2 regions of the Streptomyces sp. NPDC050485 genome follow, and region 1 is predicted to be linked to the other one. Evidence: predicted binding sites of a transcription regulator. Region 1 holds the regulator's gene; the other holds the start of a gene.

Region 1 (5,954 bases):
GGCTGGATTTTTGCCCGCCAGGACTTATTCGCCAGGCGGAACGTTCTGCCCCGCCAGGACCCTTTCGCCCGCCAGGACCTGTCGCCAAGCAGGCCGTTTCGCCCGCCAAGGGGGCGAATTCGGGGGCTACGACCAGCGGCCCGTACGCCCCATCAGGAGGGCCGCTGCCACCGTGCCCGCCGTCGACGTGCGCAGGACGCTGCGGCCCAGGCGGTACGGCTTGGCTCCGGCCTGGGTGAAAGTGGCCAGTTCGTCCGGGGAGACCCCGCCCTCGGGGCCCACCACCAGGACGATCTCGCCGTGCTCGGGCAGTTCGGCGGTGGCCAGCGCGCCGGAGGCGTAATCGCGGTCCTCGTGCAGGACCACCGCCAGGTCGGCCCCGGCGAGCAGCGCCGCCACCTGCTTGGTGGTCATCGCCTCGGACACCTCGGGGAACCGCACCTGGCGCGACTGCTTGCCCGCCTCGCGGGCCGTACTGCGCCATTTGGCAAGGGACTTGAGGCCGCGCTCGCCCTTCCACTGGGTGATGCAGCGCGCGGCCTGCCACGGCACGATCGCGTCGACGCCCGTCTCGGTCATCGTCTCCACGGCGACCTCGCCCCGGTCGCCCTTGGGCAGCGCCTGGACCACGGTGATCCGTACCGCGGGCTCGTCCTCGGTCGCGCACCCGCCGGTGATCCGTACGACCAGGCGGTCCTTGCCCTCGGCGGCGACGACCACGGCGTCCGCCCAGGTCCCGCGGCCGTCGGTCAGGGTCACTTCCTCGTCCGCGCGCAGCCGCTTGACGGAGACGGCGTGCCGCCCCTCCGCCCCGTCCAGGACGAACTCGCCGCCGCCCGGCACCTTGTCCACGACGAAGACCGGGGCGGTCATGACGCACTCCTCATGTTCCTCAGATTCTGCAGTGTCGCGGTCAACTCGGCGCCCGCGGCGTCGAGTTCGTCGGCCAGCACCTCGACGAGGCGGCCGGCCGGAAGATCGCGGGCCAGCCGGTGGCCCTGTCCGGCCCAGAGCGCCATGCCCTGGGGGTCACCGGCCCCGGCCGCCGCCTTGCGCAGGCCCGCGGTGAGCTGGTGCACCTGCGGATAGGCGGCGGGGGCGTACGGACCGTGCTCCCGCATGAAACGGTTCACCAGGCCGCGCGCGGGCCGCCCGGAGAACGCCCTCGTCAACTCCGTACGGACGAACAGGGGGTTGGTCAGCGCCTGCTTGTGCAGTACGTTCGCGCCGGATTCCGGGCAGACCAGGAACGCCGTGCCGAGCTGTGCCGCGGCCGCGCCCGCCGCGAGCACCGCCGCGATCTGCGCGCCGCGCATCAGGCCGCCCGCCGCGACGATCGGCAGCTGGACCGTCTCCTTGACGAGTGCGATCAGCGTGAGCAGTCCGAGCCCTGCCCCGCCGGTCTGCGGATCGTCCCGGTAGGTGCCCTGGTGGCCGCCCGCCTCGACACCCTGCACACACACCGCGTCCGCCCCGGCCCGCTGCGCGGCCTGCGCTTCCTGGGGGGTGGTCACGGTGACGATCGTGTACGTGCCGAGCTTCGTGAAGGCGTCGAGTACCGCGCGCTCGGGGCAGCCGAAGGTGAACGAGACGACCGGTACCGGGTCTTCGCGCAGGATCGCCAGCTTGGCCTCGTAGTTGTCGTCGCCCCCGGTGTCGGCGTCGCCCAGCGGCGTCTCGTACCAGGAGGCCTCGCCCGCCAGCTGGTGCCGGTAGACCTCGATGGCGGCGGGGTCGGTGTGCGGGTCCTGGGGCATGAACAGGTTGACTCCGAAGGGCTGGTTCGTCAGCCCGCGCAGCTGCTTGATCTCCTGGTACATGCCGTCGGCGGTCTTGTACCCGGCGGCGAGGAATCCGAGCCCGCCGGCCTCGGAGACGGCCGCGGCCAGTGCCGGACCGGAGGCGCCACCCGCCATGGGCGCCTGCACGATCGGATACCGGCAGAGATCGGTCAAAGCCATGCTCGCATCGTGCCATGTGCTTGCTCTCGCACCGAATCGCCCGCTGATTGCCCACCCCGCACGGGGCTCCGCCCCGGACCCCGCTCCTCAAACGCCGGAGGGGCTGGCTTTCCCGGGCAGTACCGGGAAAGCCAGCCCCTCCTCGTTTCTTTCGGCTCAACGGCCGTTGAACGCGTCCTTCAAGCGGGAGAACAAGCCCTGCTGGCCCGGCTGGAACTGGCCCGTCGGGCGTTCCTCGCCGCGGAGTTTGGCCAGCTGGCGCAGGAGGTCCTCCTGCTGGGGGTCCAGCTTGCTCGGGGTCAGGACCTCGACGTGCACGATGAGGTCGCCCCGGCCGCCGCCGCGCAGATGCGTGATGCCCCGGCCGTGCAGCGGGATGGACTGGCCGGACTGGGTGCCCGGACGGATGTCCACCTCCTCCATGCCGTCGAGCGTCTGGAGCGGCACCTTCGTGCCGAGCGACGCCGCCGTCATGGGGATGGTGACCGTGCAGTGCAGGTCGTCGCCGCGGCGCTGGAACACGTCGTGCGGGAGTTCGTGGATCTCCACGTACAGATCGCCGGCGGGGCCGCCGCCGGGGCCGACCTCGCCCTCGCCCGCGAGCTGGATCCGGGTGCCGTTGTCGACACCGGCCGGGATCTTCACGGTGAGCGTGCGGCGCGAGCGGATGCGGCCGTCGCCCGCGCACTCCGGGCACGGGGTCGGGACCACGGTGCCGAAGCCCTGGCACTGGGGGCAGGGGCGCGACGTCATGACCTGGCCCAGGAACGACCGGGTGACCTGGGACACCTCGCCGCGGCCGCGGCACATGTCACAGGTCTGCGCGGAGGTGCCGGGCGCGGCGCCCTCGCCCGAGCAGGTCGTACACACCACGGCGGTGTCGACCTGGATCTCCTTGGTGGTGCCGAAGGCCGCCTCGTTGAGGTCGATCTCCAGGCGGATCATTGCGTCCTGGCCGCGGCGGGTCCGCGAGCGCGGGCCGCGCTGCGAGGCCGTGCCGAAGAAGGCGTCCATGATGTCCGAGAAGTTGCCGAAGCCACCGGCACCGAAGCCACCGGCACCGCCGCCGCCCGACGACGACAGCGGGTCGCCGCCGAGGTCGTACACCTGCTTCTTCTGCGGGTCGGAGAGCACCTCGTAAGCGGCGTTGATCTCCTTGAACCGCTCCTGGGTCTTCGGGTCGGGGTTCACATCGGGGTGAAGTTCCCTCGCCAGCCTCCGGAAGGCCTTCTTGATCTCGTCCTGAGATGCGTCGCGGCGCACGCCGAGTACGGCGTAGTAGTCCGTGGCCACTTACGACTCCGCCAGGATCTGTCCGACGTAACGTGCCACTGCGCGTACCGCTCCCATCGTTCCGGGGTAATCCATGCGGGTCGGTCCGACCACGCCGAGTTTGGCGACCGCCTCGCCGCCGGAACCGTAGCCGACCGATACGACGGACGTGGAGTTCAGTCCTTCATGGGCGTTGTTCTCGTGCCCGATGCGTACGGTCATGCCCGATTCCTTGGCCTCGCCGAGCAGCTTGAGGAGCACGACCTGCTCCTCCAGCGCCTCCAGCACCGGCCTGATGGTCAGCGGGAAGTCGTGTCCGAAGCGGGTGAGATTGGCGGTGCCGCCGATCATCAGCCGCTCCTCGGTCTCTTCGACCAGGGTTTCGAGGAGGGTGGCGAGGACCGTCGAAACGGTTCCTCGGTCCTCCGGTTCAAAGGACTCCGGCAGGTCCTGCACGAGCTGCGGCACGTCCGCGAAGCGGCGCCCCACGACCCGTGCGTTGAGCCGGGCCCGCAGGTCCGCGAGCGAGGCGTCGCCGAACGGCGCCGGGCAGTCGACCATGCGCTGCTCGACCCGCCCGGTGTCGGTGATCAGCACCAGCATCAGCCGGGCCGGCGCCAGTGAGAGGAGCTCCACGTGCCGCACCGTCGAGCGGGTCAGCGACGGGTACTGGACGACCGCCACCTGCCGGGTCAGCTGCGCGAGCAGCCGCACCGTACGGGCGACGACGTCGTCCAGGTCGACGGCGCTGTCCAGGAAGTTCTGGATCGCGCGGCGCTCGGGCGACGACAGGGGCTTGACGCCCGCGAGCCGGTCGACGAAGAGCCGGTAGCCCTTGTCGGTCGGGATCCGGCCGGCGCTGGTGTGGGGCTGGGCGATGAAGCCCTCCTCCTCCAGTACCGCCATGTCGTTGCGCACGGTCGCCGGTGAGACGCCCAGTGCGTGCCGCTCGGTCAGGGCCTTGGACCCCACCGGCTCCTCGGTGCCGACATAGTCCTGGACGATGGCGCGCAGCACCTCAAGCCTGCGTTCACTGAGCATCGCGCACACCTCCAGTTGCCGTCCGTTTTGGCACTCGCTGTGTTCGAGTGCCAGCAATCCCCCGGCCAGTGTACGGCCGACCGGTACGCCCCTAGCAAGGGCGGCCGACCACGCTACCGTGCGACGTCACCGGGGGATTGCGGATAGCGTCGCGTCATGGACGTCAATTGGGAAGAGTTCGGCTGGGAGCGCCTGGGTGACGGGGTGGGCCGCAGGCGCCTGCCGGTCTGGGACGCCACGGCCGGGCTGGTCTCCGGGGAGCACGGGCTCCTCCTTTACGACACCGGCGCGACCCTCCAGGAGGGCGCCGAGCTCCGGACGCAGGCCGAGGCGCTGTTCGGCCGCCGGGTGACCCATATCGCACTCAGCCACCCGCACTTCGACCACGTCCTCGGCACGGCCGCCTTCGCCGGCGCCGAGGTGTTCGGGGCGGTCGGGATCGAGCGCGCCCTCGACCGCGACGAGCTGCGCAGCGACGCGACGCGCCAGGGTGTGCCGGACGACGCGGCAGCCGAGGCCGCCGACCTGCTGGTCAGGCCGCAGCACATGGTGTGCGGCGAGTGGACCCTGGACCTGGGCGGCCGCCAGGTCCTGCTCGCCAACGTGGGCCCGGGCCACTCCGGCCACGACCTGGCGGTCCTGGTCCCGGCGAGCGGCGGATCTCCCGAGATCGTCTTCTGCGGCGACCTGGTCGAGGAGTCGGGCGAGCCCCAGGCGGGCCCGGACGCGGTGGGTTCGCGCTGGCCGGCCGCCCTGGACCGGCTGCTCTCGCTGGGCGGCGAGGACGCGGTGTACGTACCGGGGCACGGGTCGGTGGTCGACGCGGCCTTCGTCCGCGCCCAGCGGGACCAACTCGCGGCCAGGTTCGGCTCGTAGGGGTGGGCGGGCCGCCGTATTCTCTGTCGAATGCGCAGCTACAGCCCTGACCTGACGCCCCCCTGGAAGAAGAAGCAGGCCCCCGCGCCCGAGGTGCCGGCGGAGGCCGATCTGGTCGTGGAGGAGGTCTCCACGGGGTTCTGCGGGGCCGTGATCCGCTGCGAGAAGACGGCCGAGGGGCCGACGGTCACGCTGGAGGACCGCTTCGGCAAGCACCGCGTCTTCCCGCTCGCGCCGCGCGGCTTCCTGCTGGAGGGCAAGGTGGTCACGCTGGTACGCCCCTCCGCCGCCCCCGTACGCCCCGCCCGCACCGCCTCCGGATCGCTGGCCGTACCGGGCGCGCGGGCCCGGGTCGCGCGGGCGGGCCGGATCTACGTCGAGGGCCGCCACGACGCGGAGCTGGTGGAGAAGGTGTGGGGCGACGACCTGCGCATCGAGGGCGTGGTCGTCGAGTACCTGGAGGGCATCGACGACCTCCCCGCGATCGTCGCCGAATTCTCCCCCGGCCCGGACGCCCGCCTCGGCGTCCTGGTGGACCACCTCGTTCCCGGCTCGAAGGAGTCCCGCATCGCGGCGTCGGTGACGGATGCGGACGTACTGATCGTCGGCCACCCGTACATCGACGTGTGGGAGGCGGTGAAGCCGTCCTCGGTGGGCATCGCGGCGTGGCCGAGGGTTCCCCGGGGCGAGGACTGGAAGACGGGCGTGTGCCGGGCGCTGGGCTGGCCGGACAACACGGGCGCGGCGTGGCAGCACATCCTGTCCCGCGTCCACACGTACAAGGACCTGGACCCGACGCTGCTG
Region 2 (5,954 bases), on a different contig from region 1:
CCCGCATCCCATGGCCAATCCGGGCTACGGAAAGCGTTCGACACCCGGCCAACCGGACCGCACGAACAACGACTTCGCGCACCTTCCGCCCCGCGAGGCAGCCATCGCCGCGTACGTCGACCGGCTCCCGGAAGGCGCGGACATCTCCGTGAAGACGCTGGCCAAGGTGCTGCCATACGGCCAGTGCGCCTTGCGTACCGCTCTTCAGTACCTCGTGGGCGCGGGCCACCTGCGCCGGGGGCGCGAACATCTGCTCGGCTCGGACAGCGCGCGATGGGTGACCCGCACCTGGTTCTCGCGCACGGCGCGGGACGACGCATGGTGGGCGGAATTCACCCGAGGGGGTGTCGAGGACACGGCCCCGTCGCCGCCGCCCCCGCCTCCCTCTGCCCTCGCTCCCTCCCTCTCCCCCGCTCCCACTGTTGCTCAACCGGCCACCCGCAGCCGGGCGTTCATACTGCTGGCCGCGCTGGGGCGTACCGCACCGGCGCTTTCCCTCTCGGCGAGGGACTGTTCGGACCTGGAACCGCTGGCGGCCGCTTGGTTCGAGCGCGGCGCGACGGAACAGGACGTACTGCGTGCCCTGACCGCCGGTCTCCCGACCCCGGTCTACAGTGCCGCCGCCATCACCCGGACCCGCCTCATCGGCAAGCTACCGCCGGAACCACCGCCCCCGCGTCCGGCCCTGCGCGTTCTGGAGTGTGCGAAGTGCGGCGCCCCTGGACGCCCAGAGGCTCTGCCGGGCGGTGAGTGCGCCTCCTGCCGAGGCGAACCACGCCTACCCCGCGCCGCTCTCCCGTCCGACAGGGTCCGCGCCCATGCTGCCGAAGCCCGCGCGGCAGCGACCCGACGACCCGAGAGGGCTCCCACAGGGCTGTCTACTTGGTGGACTTCAGCGTGATCTCGCCGTTGCTGGTGGTCAGGTCCAGGTGGTGCGCGGCGGACGGGTTGTCCGCGATGCCGATGTTCTTGCCGCCCCTGTGGGTCTGGGCGGAGACCCGGTACGGGCCGGACGGGGCGGTGACGCTGATGCTGCCGTTGGACGTCTGCGCGCGGACGTCTTGGGCGATCGCCGGGGTGATGGAGATCGAGCCGTTGGAGGTCTGCGCCTTGATGCCCGTGCCCTTCAGGCCGCCGGCCTTGATCGAGCCGTTGGTGGTGTGGACGTCGACGGGTCCGTTCGCCCCGTCCACGATGATCTCCCCGTCGCTGGTGGACACCTTCACCTCGCCCACCGCCGACAGCTTCATGCCGCCCGCCTTGGCCGAGCCGGTCACCGGGATCCCGGCCGGGACGTCGACCGTGTAGTCCACCGAGCAGTGCGAGCCGCAGTCGTTGAGCACCAGAACGCCGTTCTCGACGCGATACGTCGAGCCCTCCGGCTTCGTACCGCGGTACGTGACCTCACGGTGCAGGGACACCTTGGCGAGGCCTTCCTTGCCCCGGAGCCGTACGCCCCCGGACTTGGTGTCGATGCGTACCGAGGTGATCTTCTGCGAGACCTTGCTGTCGTCCTTGAACACCTTGTCGTTCACGACGTCGCACGCGCCCAGCGCGCCGACCGCGAGCGCGGTGAGGGTCACGGCCGCGATGGAGCGGATCCGCAGCTGTGTGGTACGCATGAAAGTCCCCCGGGTGTCGGTCAGTTGGGGCGGTTCGGGCTGCTGCCGCCGTTGATCACCAACGTAACCGGGTCCGAAGGCTCCCGCCATGAACCCAGCACCCCTACTGCCCTTCCACTTTTCCGTACCCCCTGGGGTCGGAAAAGCCGAAGGGCGGCACCCCCTTGATGGGGATACCGCCCTCGGCGTACAGCTTCGTACCGCTTGTACTGCTGTGCCGCTTTATGGAGCTACTGATCCGTGAGGGATCAGAAGTCCATGTCACCGCCCGGCATGCCGCCCGGAGCGCCCGCAGAGGCCTTCTCCGGCTTGTCGGCGATGACGGCCTCGGTGGTGAGGAAGAGCGCCGCGATGGAGGCGGCGTTCTGCAGCGCGGAGCGCGTGACCTTCGCCGGGTCGATGATGCCCTCGGCGATCATGTCGACGTACTCGCCCGTGGCGGCGTTCAGACCGTGGCCGACGGCCAGGTTGCGCACCTTCTCCACGACGACGCCGCCCTCAAGACCACCGTTGACGGCGATCTGCTTCAGCGGGGCCTCCAGGGCGAGCCTCACGGCGTTGGCGCCGGTCGCCTCGTCACCCTCCAGGTCCAGCTTCTCGAAGACCGAGGAAGCCTGGAGCAGAGCCACGCCACCACCGGCGACGATGCCCTCCTCGACGGCCGCCTTCGCGTTGCGAACGGCGTCCTCGATGCGGTGCTTGCGCTCCTTGAGCTCGACCTCGGTCGCGGCACCGGCCTTGATGACCGCAACACCGCCGGCGAGCTTCGCCAGGCGCTCCTGCAGCTTCTCGCGGTCGTAGTCCGAGTCGCTGTTCTCGATCTCGGCGCGGATCTGGTTGACGCGGCCCTGGACCTGCTCGCTGTCACCGGAACCGTCGACGATCGTCGTCTCGTCCTTGGTGATGACGACCTTGCGGGCGCGGCCGAGCAGGTCGAGACCGGCGTTCTCCAGCTTGAGGCCGACCTCCTCGGAGATGACCGTGCCGCCCGTGAGGATGGCGATGTCACCGAGCATGGCCTTGCGGCGGTCGCCGAAGCCCGGAGCCTTGACGGCGACGGACTTGAAGGTGCCGCGGATCTTGTTGACGACCAGGGTCGACAGGGCCTCGCCCTCGACGTCCTCGGCGATGATCAGCAGCGGCTTGCCGGACTGCATGACCTTCTCAAGGAGCGGCAGCAGGTCCTTGACCGAGCTGATCTTCGAGTTGACGATCAGGATGTACGGGTCGTCGAGCGACGCCTCCATACGCTCCATGTCGGTGGCGAAGTACGCCGAGATGTAGCCCTTGTCGAAGCGCATGCCCTCGGTGAGCTCAAGCTCAAGACCGAAGGTCTGCGACTCCTCGACGGTGATGACGCCTTCCTTGCCGACCTTGTCCATCGCCTCGGCGATGAGCTCGCCGATCTGGGTGTCGGCGGCGGAGATGGAGGCGGTGGAGGCGATCTGCTCCTTGGTCTCCACGTCCTTGGCCTGCTCAAGCAGGGCGCCGGAGACGGCCTCGACGGCCTTCTCGATGCCGCGCTTGAGGGCCATCGGGTTGGCGCCGGCGGCCACGTTGCGCAGACCCTCGCGCACCAGGGCCTGGGCCAGGACGGTCGCGGTGGTCGTACCGTCACCGGCGACGTCGTCCGTCTTCTTGGCGACTTCCTTGACCAGCTCGGCGCCGATCTTCTCGAACGGGTCCTCGAGCTCGATCTCCTTGGCGATGGAAACACCATCGTTGGTGATCGTGGGGGCGCCCCACTTCTTCTCGAGGACGACGTTGCGGCCCTTGGGGCCAAGGGTGACCTTGACGGCGTCGGCGAGCTGGTTCATCCCGCGCTCGAGACCGCGCCGTGCCTCCTCGTCGAACGCGATGATCTTGGCCATGTGAAGTGGTCCTCCCGGACAGGGGTGGCGTTCTTCGTGGACCGTGCCGGTGCCCGCGACGGACGGCCTGCAGCCCTTGTGGTTCCTTGCCCCACCCGGCCTGCGGGCCTCACTGACCCGATCCAAGTTCTGTCACTCTCACTGGGAGAGTGCTAACGCCAATGATTAGCACTCGGCCCCTGCGAGTGCAAGCGAGTCTCTTGAACCCGGGTCCTCTGTCGGCCTCCCTCGGCTGCGACCCGGCACCGGCGGGGGCTCCGCCCCCACGCCCCGGCTCCTCAAACTCCGGAGGGGCTTCGGGGAATACGCCTGCGGACCGTGCGTGGCTGGTCGCGCAGTTCCCCGCGCCCCTGAAGGGGCAGCCCCCTGGGACGGAGGAACGCGTGAGGGGGGCCACCCTTTTGGGCAGCCCCCCTCATGCGTGAGTGCGTCGGTGGTCGATCGCGCCGAGATCAGACGGCGAGCTTGACCATGTCCGCCTGCGGACCCTTCTGGCCCTGCGAGATCTCGAACTCGACTCGCTGACCTTCTTCAAGGGTGCGGTAGCCGTCCATCTGGATCGCGCTGTAGTGGACGAAAACATCCGCACCACCGTCGACCGCGATGAAGCCGTACCCCTTCTCCGCGTTGAACCACTTGACGGTGCCCTGAGCCATGCCTAACTCCCCTATTACTGGCCCTTGCACGGGACCGCACTTCGCGGACCCGGGTCAGACCTCCACCCTCCGACAGGAGAGGGTGTGCGCCGGAACGCGTCGACCGCGGCTGAATGTATCTGCCCAACTGCCCTCTGCAACAGGTCAATCGGACGAGAATTCCGGGCACACTCGGAGAGCGGAATGCCATGAATTCAACATTCCGGGGCAAGTCGGGCCGGGCAAAGTGCACTTAAGGAGCAAATGGCTCGCACACTTTGACCCCATGTTGTCGCGTTCTCATATGCACTTGGCACACGAAGCGAAGGGGCCTTCCCAACTGTACCGCGATCAACCATGCAGAATTGCCCCCTCCGCTTCTCGTGCGGAGAGGGCAATTCGGGGGAAACGCGCGACGGATCAGCCTCCGGCGACGGCCGGGATGATCGAGACTCCGGCGCCCTCGGGCGTGGCGGTCTGAAGGCCCTGCTCGAAGCGCACGTCGTCGTCGTTGACGTACACGTTGACGAAGCGGCGCAGCTTGCCCTGGTCGTCCAGGACGCGCGCGGCGATCCCGGTGTGCTTCTTCTCCAGGTCGGCGATGACCTCGGCGAGGGTCCCGCCCTCGGCCGGCACCTCGGCCTGACCGCCGGTGTAGGTGCGGAGAATCGTGGGGATGCGGACGTTCACGCTCATGGTTCGGTGCTCCTAGTCGTTCGGCAGTGGCTCAGTGGGCGAGGCCCGCGTCGCGGAACGCGTCCAGGCTCGGGCGGATCGTCGCGGTCGGGCCGGTGGTCGGGGCCACGGCGTCGAGCGTCTTGAGGCCGTCACCCGTGTTGAGAACAACCGTAGTGAGGGACGGGTCGATGAGACCGGCCTCGATGAGCTTCTTCGTGACGCCCACCGTCACCCCGCCCGCCGTCTCCGCGAAAATGCCCTCGGTGCGGGCGAGCAGCTTGATGGCGTCGACGATCTGCTCGTCGTTGACGTCCTCCACCGCGCCGCCGGTGCGGCGGGCGATGTCCAGGACGTACGGGCCGTCCGCCGGGTTGCCGATCGCCAGGGACTTGGCGATGGTGTCGGGCTTCTGGGGGCGTACGACGTCGTGGCCGGCCTTGAAGGCGGTCGACACCGGCGAGCAGCCCTCGGCCTGCGCGCCGAAGATCTTGTACGGCTTGTCCTCGACCAGGCCGAGCTTGATGAGCTCCTGAAGTCCCTTGTCGATCTTGGTGAGTTGGGAGCCCGAGGCGATCGGGATGACCAGCTGGTCCGGCAGCCGCCAGCCGAGCTGCTCGCAGATCTCGTACGCCAGCGTCTTGGAACCCTCGCCGTAGTACGGGCGCAGGTTGACGTTGACGAAGCCCCAGCCCTCGCCGAGCGGGTCGCCGATGAGCTCGGAGCAGAAGCGGTTGACGTCGTCGTAGTTGCCCTCGATGCCGACGAGCTCGCCGCCGTACACCGCGGCCATGACGACCTTGCCCTGCTCCAGGTCGTGCGGGATGAACACGCAGGAGCGGAATCCGGCCCGCGCGGCGGCGGCGCCGACTGCGCCCGCGAGGTTTCCGGTGGAGGAGCAGGAGAGCGTGGTGAAGCCGAAGGCGCGGGCGGCCTCCAGGGCCTGGGCGACGACGCGGTCCTTGAAGGAGTGCGTCGGGTTGCCGGAGTCGTCCTTGACGAACAGCTTGCCGGGCTCGACGCCCAGCTCGCGCGCCAGGTTCTCGGCCTTGACGAGCTTGGTGAAGCCGGGGTTCAGGTTCGGCTTGTCGGCCACGTCGGCGGGGACGGGGAGCAGCGGGGCGTAGCGCCAGATGTTCTCGGGGCCGGCC

The links. Region 1 encodes HrcA, which represses chaperone genes, less so after heat shock. Its sites were predicted from a motif close to TTNGCACTCNGNNNNNCNGAGTGCNAA; they were not measured.
Positions count from the first base shown of each region.
Region 2: the regulator HrcA is predicted to act here: its motif matches at 3,623-3,649, upstream of groL (chaperonin GroEL).

Region 1 covers NZ_JBITHR010000001.1:196,031-201,984, forward strand. The annotation lists gene ACIBK6_RS00930 (16S rRNA (uracil(1498)-N(3))-methyltransferase) at 127-873, opposite strand; gene ACIBK6_RS00935 (nitronate monooxygenase) at 870-1,961, opposite strand; gene dnaJ (molecular chaperone DnaJ) at 2,118-3,254, opposite strand; gene hrcA (heat-inducible transcriptional repressor HrcA) at 3,255-4,274, opposite strand; gene ACIBK6_RS00950 (MBL fold metallo-hydrolase) at 4,431-5,150, shown strand; gene ACIBK6_RS00955 (DUF3097 domain-containing protein) at 5,181-5,954, shown strand, end outside.
Region 2 covers NZ_JBITHR010000010.1:161,443-167,396, forward strand. The annotation lists gene ACIBK6_RS21685 (hypothetical protein) at 1-901, shown strand, start outside; gene ACIBK6_RS21690 (DUF4097 family beta strand repeat-containing protein) at 879-1,622, opposite strand; gene groL (chaperonin GroEL) at 1,871-3,493, opposite strand; gene ACIBK6_RS21700 (cold-shock protein) at 3,946-4,149, opposite strand; gene ACIBK6_RS21705 (MoaD/ThiS family protein) at 4,549-4,824, opposite strand; gene thrC (threonine synthase) at 4,856-5,954, opposite strand, start outside.